One region of the Kitasatospora sp. NPDC056446 genome, then DNA from elsewhere that is predicted to be linked to it. Evidence: riboswitches for the same ligand, from Rfam matches in the RefSeq annotation. Region 1 holds a riboswitch; each other region holds the start of a gene.
The links. A riboswitch is a leader RNA that binds a small molecule or an ion and turns the genes downstream of it on or off. The one in region 1 is predicted to bind cyclic di-AMP.
Positions count from the first base shown of each region.

Region 2: another riboswitch for cyclic di-AMP. It lies ahead of ACFQ6N_RS30285 (transglycosylase family protein); the one in region 1 lies ahead of ACFQ6N_RS34840 (transglycosylase family protein).
Region 3: another riboswitch for cyclic di-AMP. It lies ahead of ACFQ6N_RS24135 (NlpC/P60 family protein); the one in region 1 lies ahead of ACFQ6N_RS34840 (transglycosylase family protein).

Region 1 is NZ_JBHTRF010000089.1:16,087-18,279, reverse strand. It holds gene ACFQ6N_RS34845 (sirohydrochlorin chelatase) at 1-743, shown strand, start outside; cyclic di-AMP (ydaO/yuaA leader) riboswitch at 1,210-1,373, shown strand; gene ACFQ6N_RS34840 (transglycosylase family protein) at 1,381-2,193, shown strand, end outside.
Region 2 is NZ_JBHTRF010000064.1:31,013-33,205, forward strand. It holds gene eno (phosphopyruvate hydratase) at 1-65, opposite strand, end outside; gene ACFQ6N_RS30285 (transglycosylase family protein) at 317-1,231, opposite strand; cyclic di-AMP (ydaO/yuaA leader) riboswitch at 1,236-1,404, opposite strand; gene ACFQ6N_RS30290 (cytochrome P450) at 1,670-2,193, opposite strand, start outside.
Region 3 is NZ_JBHTRF010000040.1:40,870-43,062, forward strand. It holds gene ACFQ6N_RS24130 (NlpC/P60 family protein) at 1-592, shown strand, start outside; cyclic di-AMP (ydaO/yuaA leader) riboswitch at 931-1,084, shown strand; gene ACFQ6N_RS24135 (NlpC/P60 family protein) at 1,095-2,193, shown strand, end outside.

The DNA of each region.
Region 1 (2,193 bases):
CCGGCTACCTCTCCGGCGGGTCCGCCGAGGGCGCGGGCGACGAGGACCGCACCGTCGCCGAGATCCTGGCCCGCACCGCCGAGGCCGGGCTGCCGATGCCCGTCCTGGTGCCGCTGGTGCCGGGCCCGCACGACTTCCTGACCGAACTCCACGCGCTCGCCGCCGAGTACGGCGCCCCCGTCACCGACGCGCTGGGCCCGCACCCGCTGCTCGCCGAGGCCGTGCACGTCCGACTGTCCGAGGCCGGCCTCGCCCGCGCCGACCGGGCCCGGCTGTTCGCCATCGCGACCGCCGCGGACGGCGTGGTCCTGACCACCGTCGGCGGCGAGGACGCGGCCGCCGCGGCCGGCATCACCGGTGTGCTGCTCGCAGCCCGCCTGGCCGTCCCCGTCGTCTCCGCGGCGCTCGACGTGCCCGGCTCGGTCGCCGCGGCCGTCAACCACCTCAAGGAGACCGGCTCCCAGCGCCCGGCCCTGGCTCCGCTGGTGATCGGCCCGGAGGCCGACTCCGAGCTGCTCGCCACGGCCGCCGAGGAGACGGGCTGCCCGTCGGCGGCGCCGCTGGGCGCGTACCCGACCGTCGGCCAGCTGATCGCCTCCACCTACCTGGCCGCGCTGCCCACGCCGTCCGCGGAGGACCTGGCGCGGGCCGAGGCGGAGGCGGCGGCCGCCGCCGAGGCCGAAGGGGCCACCGGAGGCGCCCGCGGCGCCCACGCGGCCGCCGAGGGGCCCGCCGGGCAGTAGTCGCCCACGAGGACACCGCGCCCTTCGGCGCACGCAGGGCCCGGAACGGATCGCCGTTCCGGGCCCTGTGCTTTGCCTTCCCGCACCGCGCGGGGTCGCGGCGGTTATGGGAGTCGGGCGGGCAATGGAATGGAATGTCCGTTCTGGTGCCATTTACAAGGAAATGGCGAGCGCACCCTTCGGCGCTCGAATCCCGACCGCTCCCCCGGCTTCACAACCGCGCCCTATCGCACTCCGACGCGCCGTCACGGAATTTCTGAGACAAAGACAGTTGTGGGTATCCGCAACATCATTGCCCGAAGACGATCATTTCCGATCATGATTGCCAGCTATTTTGGCGGTTCCCACTAAACCGTGATGTGCGTCACAGCTATTTGCAGTTTGAACTTAAGTCTGCTTAACGTGCTCCCCGTTCGTGACCACACGAACCCGGTTCATCCGCGACGCCGAGTCCTGCCGTCGGATGTTTCCGGCAGTGCGAAAGCATCACGGCAGGAGCGGGGGACCCACAGGTAAGTCGCCCCGGACCGTTCCCGGAACGGTTCAGGGCTAGGGGTGAAGCCGCCTTGTGCGGCCGGGCAACTCCAGCCCGAATCCGACAGCTCACCTCGCAGGCGTGGGAGAGGACCGCGTTCTCATGCTGCCCACCAATGGCACCAGCCTGTCCAGCCGCACCCGTCGCGTGATCGCCGCCATCGGCGTCGCCGGCGTCGGCCTCACCGTCCCGTGCCTCACCTCCGGCACCGCCTCCGCCGCCTCCGTCGCCACCTGGGACAAGGTCGCCCAGTGCGAGAGCACCGGCAACTGGAGCATCAACACCGGCAACGGCTTCTACGGCGGCCTCCAGTTCACCTCCAGCACCTGGGCGGCCTTCGGCGGCACCGCCTACGCCGCGCGTGCCGACCTGGCCACCAAGGACCAGCAGATCGCCGTCGCCGAGAAGGTCCTGGCCTCGCAGGGCCCCGGCGCCTGGCCGGTCTGCTCGGTCCAGGCCGGCCTGACCAAGGGCGGTGCCTCGGCGTCCGTCGACACCTCGGCCGCCGCCAAGCCGGCCGCCCCGGCCCAGGCTCCGGCCGCCCCGGCCGCCAAGCCCACCGCCAAGCCGGCGCCTTCCCAGACCCCGGCTCAGGCCCCGTCCCAGGCCCCGTCCCAGGCCCCGGCCGCGAAGCCCGCCAAGCCGGCCGCGCCCGCCCAGGGCGACGCCCAGGCCGCCACCGACTCGGCCACGAGCACCTGGGCCCAGAAGCGCCAGCAGCAGGCCCAGGGCGGCGACTACACCGTCGTCGCGGGCGACTGGCTGTCCTCCATCGCGGACAAGAACAACGTCCAGGGCGGCTGGCAGCGGCTGTACGACCTCAACCGCGGCACCCTGACCGAGGGCCCGGACACCATCTACCCGGGCCAGCACCTGTCGTTCAACGACCGCGGCCAGGCCCCGCAGTCGGCCTCG
Region 2 (2,193 bases), on a different contig from region 1:
TCGACCGTGGGGTTGCCACGCGAGTCGAGGATCTCACGGGCTACGACGACATCGATGGACGGCACGATGCATCTCCTTGCGGAAGCAGGTCCGGCTGACGGTGGTGCTGCCAGCGGGACGATTACGGAGTCGTTACGGACCAGAGCCTAACCGCCCGTGCTCCCGGGGCCACGTCGACCTCGCTTCCGTCTCAGCGTGTGGCCCGGCTACCCACCGGTAGTTCACCTGCTTGTCCCACCTTGTCCCACCGGGGCGGGCGAATGCGGACGAAGGGGTCCGGCAGCGCCGGACCCCTTCGCACGCACGGCGGTTCGGCTCAGCCGAAGTGCAGCACCTGGCCGGGCATGATCAGGTTCGGGTCGCCGCCGACGGTGCCGTGGTTCTGGTCGTACAGCGCGTGCCAGCCGCCGGACACGCCCTGGGCAGCGGCGATCGTCGACAGCGTGTCGCCGGCCCGGACGGTGTAGTCGTGGCCGGACGCCGGGGCGGCCTGCGGGGCCTGCGGGGCCTGCTGCGCGGCCTGCGGGGCGTACTGCGGCTGGGCGGCCTGGCCGGCGTACTGCTGGTAGACGCTCTGGTGGCTGGTCCAGTACCAGGCGCCGTTGTTCTGGTACCAGTACACCTTCGCGGTCGCGTCCCACCCGGCCTGGCCGGAGAAGCCCGGGGTCTGCGGCTGCGCCTGCTGCTGCGGGGCGCTCTGCTGCACCGGCTTCTGGACCGGCTTCTGCACGGGCTTCTGGGCGACCGGCTTCTGGGCCGGGGCGGCGGGCTTCTGGGCCTGCTGCTTGGGGGCCTGCGCGGGGGCGGACTGCGGCTTGGCGTCCGAGGAGGTGTCGACGGAGGCCGGGGCACCGCCCTTGCTCAGACCGGCCTTCTGCGAGCAGACGGGCCAGGCGCCCGGGCCCTGCGAGGCGAGGACCTTCTCGGCGACCGAGATCTGCTGCCCCTTGCTGGCCTGGTTGGCCTGCGGCGCGTACGCGGTGCCGCCGTACGCCTTCCAGGTGCTGGAGGTGAACTGCAGGCCGCCGTAGAAGCCGTTGCCGGTGTTGATGCCCCAGTTGCCGCCGCTCTCGCACTGGGCGACGGCGTCCCAGGTGGAGGCCGGGGCGGCGGAGGCGCCGGTGGCGGTGAGGAGCGGCATCGCGAGTCCGACGCCGGCCACACCGGCGACGGCGATGGCCTTCTCGGTCTGGGTGCGACGACGGTGACGGCCGGTTCCGACGAACAGCATGAAGGGTCCCTCTCCGTACGCCTGCGAGGTGAGCTGTCGGGTTCGGACCGGGAGGTGGCCCGGCCGCCGTGCGCGGAAACGATTCCGCTCGGGCGGCTTCACCCCAAGCCGTCGGGAAACGGCAACAAACCTGGTTCCCCCGCCCCTGCCCAGGGTTCTGGTCGGTTTCCCGTGGCGCGGCGGGCAGGATTCGGCGTTCCGCGCACGAGGTCCGCAGCTGCGAACTCCAGGGAGAGTAGACAGAACATCAGACCGATCACAAGCTCATATCACCGATATCACACAGAAATTACGGCCCGTGTCCGATCGCCTACCAACGGCGGCTATATGTCCGGATTGATGGGTGTTCAACCCCCGCCCACGGGCCGCCGGGCGACGTTTCGTCAGGGCGCCGCCCGGCGTGTCGCCGGCGCATTGTCGGCGTTTCGTCAGCTCGCGTCAGTTTGTCGAGGGCGCGGACGGGGTGTGCGGAAGCGTATGCGGAGGCGTATGCGGGGAGCGGCTCTCCGGAGTGAATTCGACCGGGAGTTCCCGCAGGCCACGCATGATCAGACCGCCGCGCCAGCGCAGATTCTCCGGGCTTTCCGCCAGCCGCAGATCCGGCAGCCGGGACAGCAGGGTGGACAGCGCGGCACGCCCCTCCAGGCGGGCCAGCGGGGCACCGATGCAGTAGTGGATGCCGTGCCCGAAACCCAGATGGGGATTGTCCGCCCGGGCCAGGTCCAAGGTGTTCTCGTCCGCGAACCGGGCCGGATCGCGGTCCGCCGCCGCCAGCACCACCAACACCGGGTCGCCGACCGGGATCGCCACGCCGCCGATGGTCAGCGGCTGCGTCGCGAACCGCCAGGTCGCCAGCTCCACCGGCCCGTCGTAGCGCAGGAGTTCCTCGATCCCCGTATCGAGCAGCGCGCGCTCCCCGCGTACGACCGACTCCTGCAGCAGCCCGCGCTGCCCCGGGTTGC
Region 3 (2,193 bases), on a different contig from region 1:
GGACCAGCAGCGCCGGCTGGACCAGGAGAAGACCGAGGCCGCCACCGTGCTGGCCTCGCTCGACACCACCACCAAGGACCTGAACCAGTCCAAGGCGGACGTCAACACCAAGCTGAAGGCCGCCCAGGACCTGCTGAACTCGCTCAGCAGCGCCGACCGCAACGCGCTGAAGGCCCAGCAGGCGCAGGACGACCGCGCCTCGCGCGGCAGCGACCGGGTCGACCTGGGCAACCTGCCGCCGGCCAGCGGCTACGCGGCCACGGCCGTGGCCAAGGCGATGAGCAAGCAGGGCTCGCCGTACGTGTGGGGCGCCACCGGGCAGAACACCTTCGACTGCTCGGGCCTGATGGTCTGGGCGTACGGCCAGGCGGGCGTCTCGCTGCCGCGCACCTCGCAGGAGCAGGGCCACTACGGCACCGCGGTGACGCTGGCCACGGCCCAGCCGGGCGACCTGGTGGTCTACGGCGGCGACATGCACCACGTCGGGATGTACATCGGCAACGGCATGGTGGTCCACGCGCCGCACACCGGTGACGTGGTGAAGGTGATGAAGGCCGACGCGATGCCGATCAACACCATCCGCCGGGTCTGACGGCCCGACACGCCGCAGGGGCCGACCGGTCCTGTGATCCGCGCCACCCTCCGCCCTGGGGGGTGGTGTTCGGGTTTTCGAGTGTTTCGCGACCACTTCGTGAGACCTGATCAGCCTTGCGTAGGACCGTGGTCACGATCGGTCATTTTCACAAAAGAACTTGGGTAATCTTCCGTCTTTTTTCTGACAAGGATTTGAACCGATCACGGTTCAGTTACTAGGGTCGTGGTCCGAGCCACCGCACAGTCGATCACCCAGCCTGGGTGGCGGCGGTGGTTACCGCCGAGTTCGTGAGGCAGCGGGGCAGGTCGAAGCGACTGCCCGACAGGGGAGCCCAGCAGTCGGGGGCGCTGCGCAGCGGAGCCGGGGAACCACGTTCCTCCGGGGTGAATCGGCGCCAGGTCGGCCGTCTCGACGGCCGTGAGGCGTCGTAGGGCATGCTTCCGGCCCGAACCCGTCAGCTCACCCGGTAGGCGGACGTAGGAAGAAGGAGTCCGCCTTCGTGGCGTCCCATCGTCGTCCCAAGCCAGCAGGCCGCGCCCGCGTCTCCATCATGACCGGCGTCGCCGCCGCTGCCGTCGCCCTCTCCGCGCAGTCCGGCGCCCACGCCGACCCGCAGCCGACCAAGGACCAGGTCAAGGAGCAGGTCGACCAGCTCAACGAGCAGGCCGAGGTGGCGACCGAGCAGTACAACGCCGCCCAGGAGAAGCAGCAGACCCTGGAGAAGCAGGTCTCCGGACTGCAGGACCAGGTGGCCCGGCAGCAGTCCCAGGTGACCGACCTCCAGGGCGGCCTCGCCGAGATCGCCGGGGAGCAGTACCGCAACGGCGGCATATCCCCGACCGTCCAGCTGATGTTCTCGTCCAGCCCGGACAGCTTCCTCAACCAGGCCGGTGCGCTCAACCAGGCCGGTGACACCCAGAAGAACCAGCTGAAGCAGCTCCAGGAGCAGCAGCGCAAGCTCGACCAGGACCGCACCGAGGCCCAGGGCAAGCTCGCCGAGCTGGAGGCCACCACCCAGCAGCTCAAGGCCTCCAAGGACGACGTCCAGACGAAGCTCAAGGCCGCGCAGGACCTGCTCAACACCCTGACCGAGCAGGAGCGCCAGGCGCTGCGCGCGGCCGAGGAGAAGGCCGCCGCCGACGCCAAGGCCCAGGCCGACGCCGCGAAGGCCCAGCAGCAGGCCGCCGACCGCGCCTCGCGCGACAACAGCCGCACCGACCTGTCCGGCGGCTCCTCCGCGGCCGCCGCCAAGCCGGCCGCCCCCGCCCCCGTCGCCCCGGGCAGCTCGCGCGGCGCGGCCGCGCTGTCCGCCGCCGCCTCCAAGGTCGGCAGCCCGTACGTGTGGGGCGCCAGCGGCCCGAGCTCGTTCGACTGCTCCGGCCTGATGGTCTGGGCGTTCAACCAGGTCGGCGTCTCGCTCCCGCGCACCTCGCAGGAGCAGGCCCACGCCGGGACCCGGATCGGCACCGACCTGTCCCAGGCCCAGCCCGGCGACGTGCTGATCTTCTACGGGGACGCCCACCACGTCGGCATCTACGCCGGCAACGGCCAGGTGCTGCACGCGCCCAAGCCGGGCGCCTCGGTCCGCTACGAGGCCG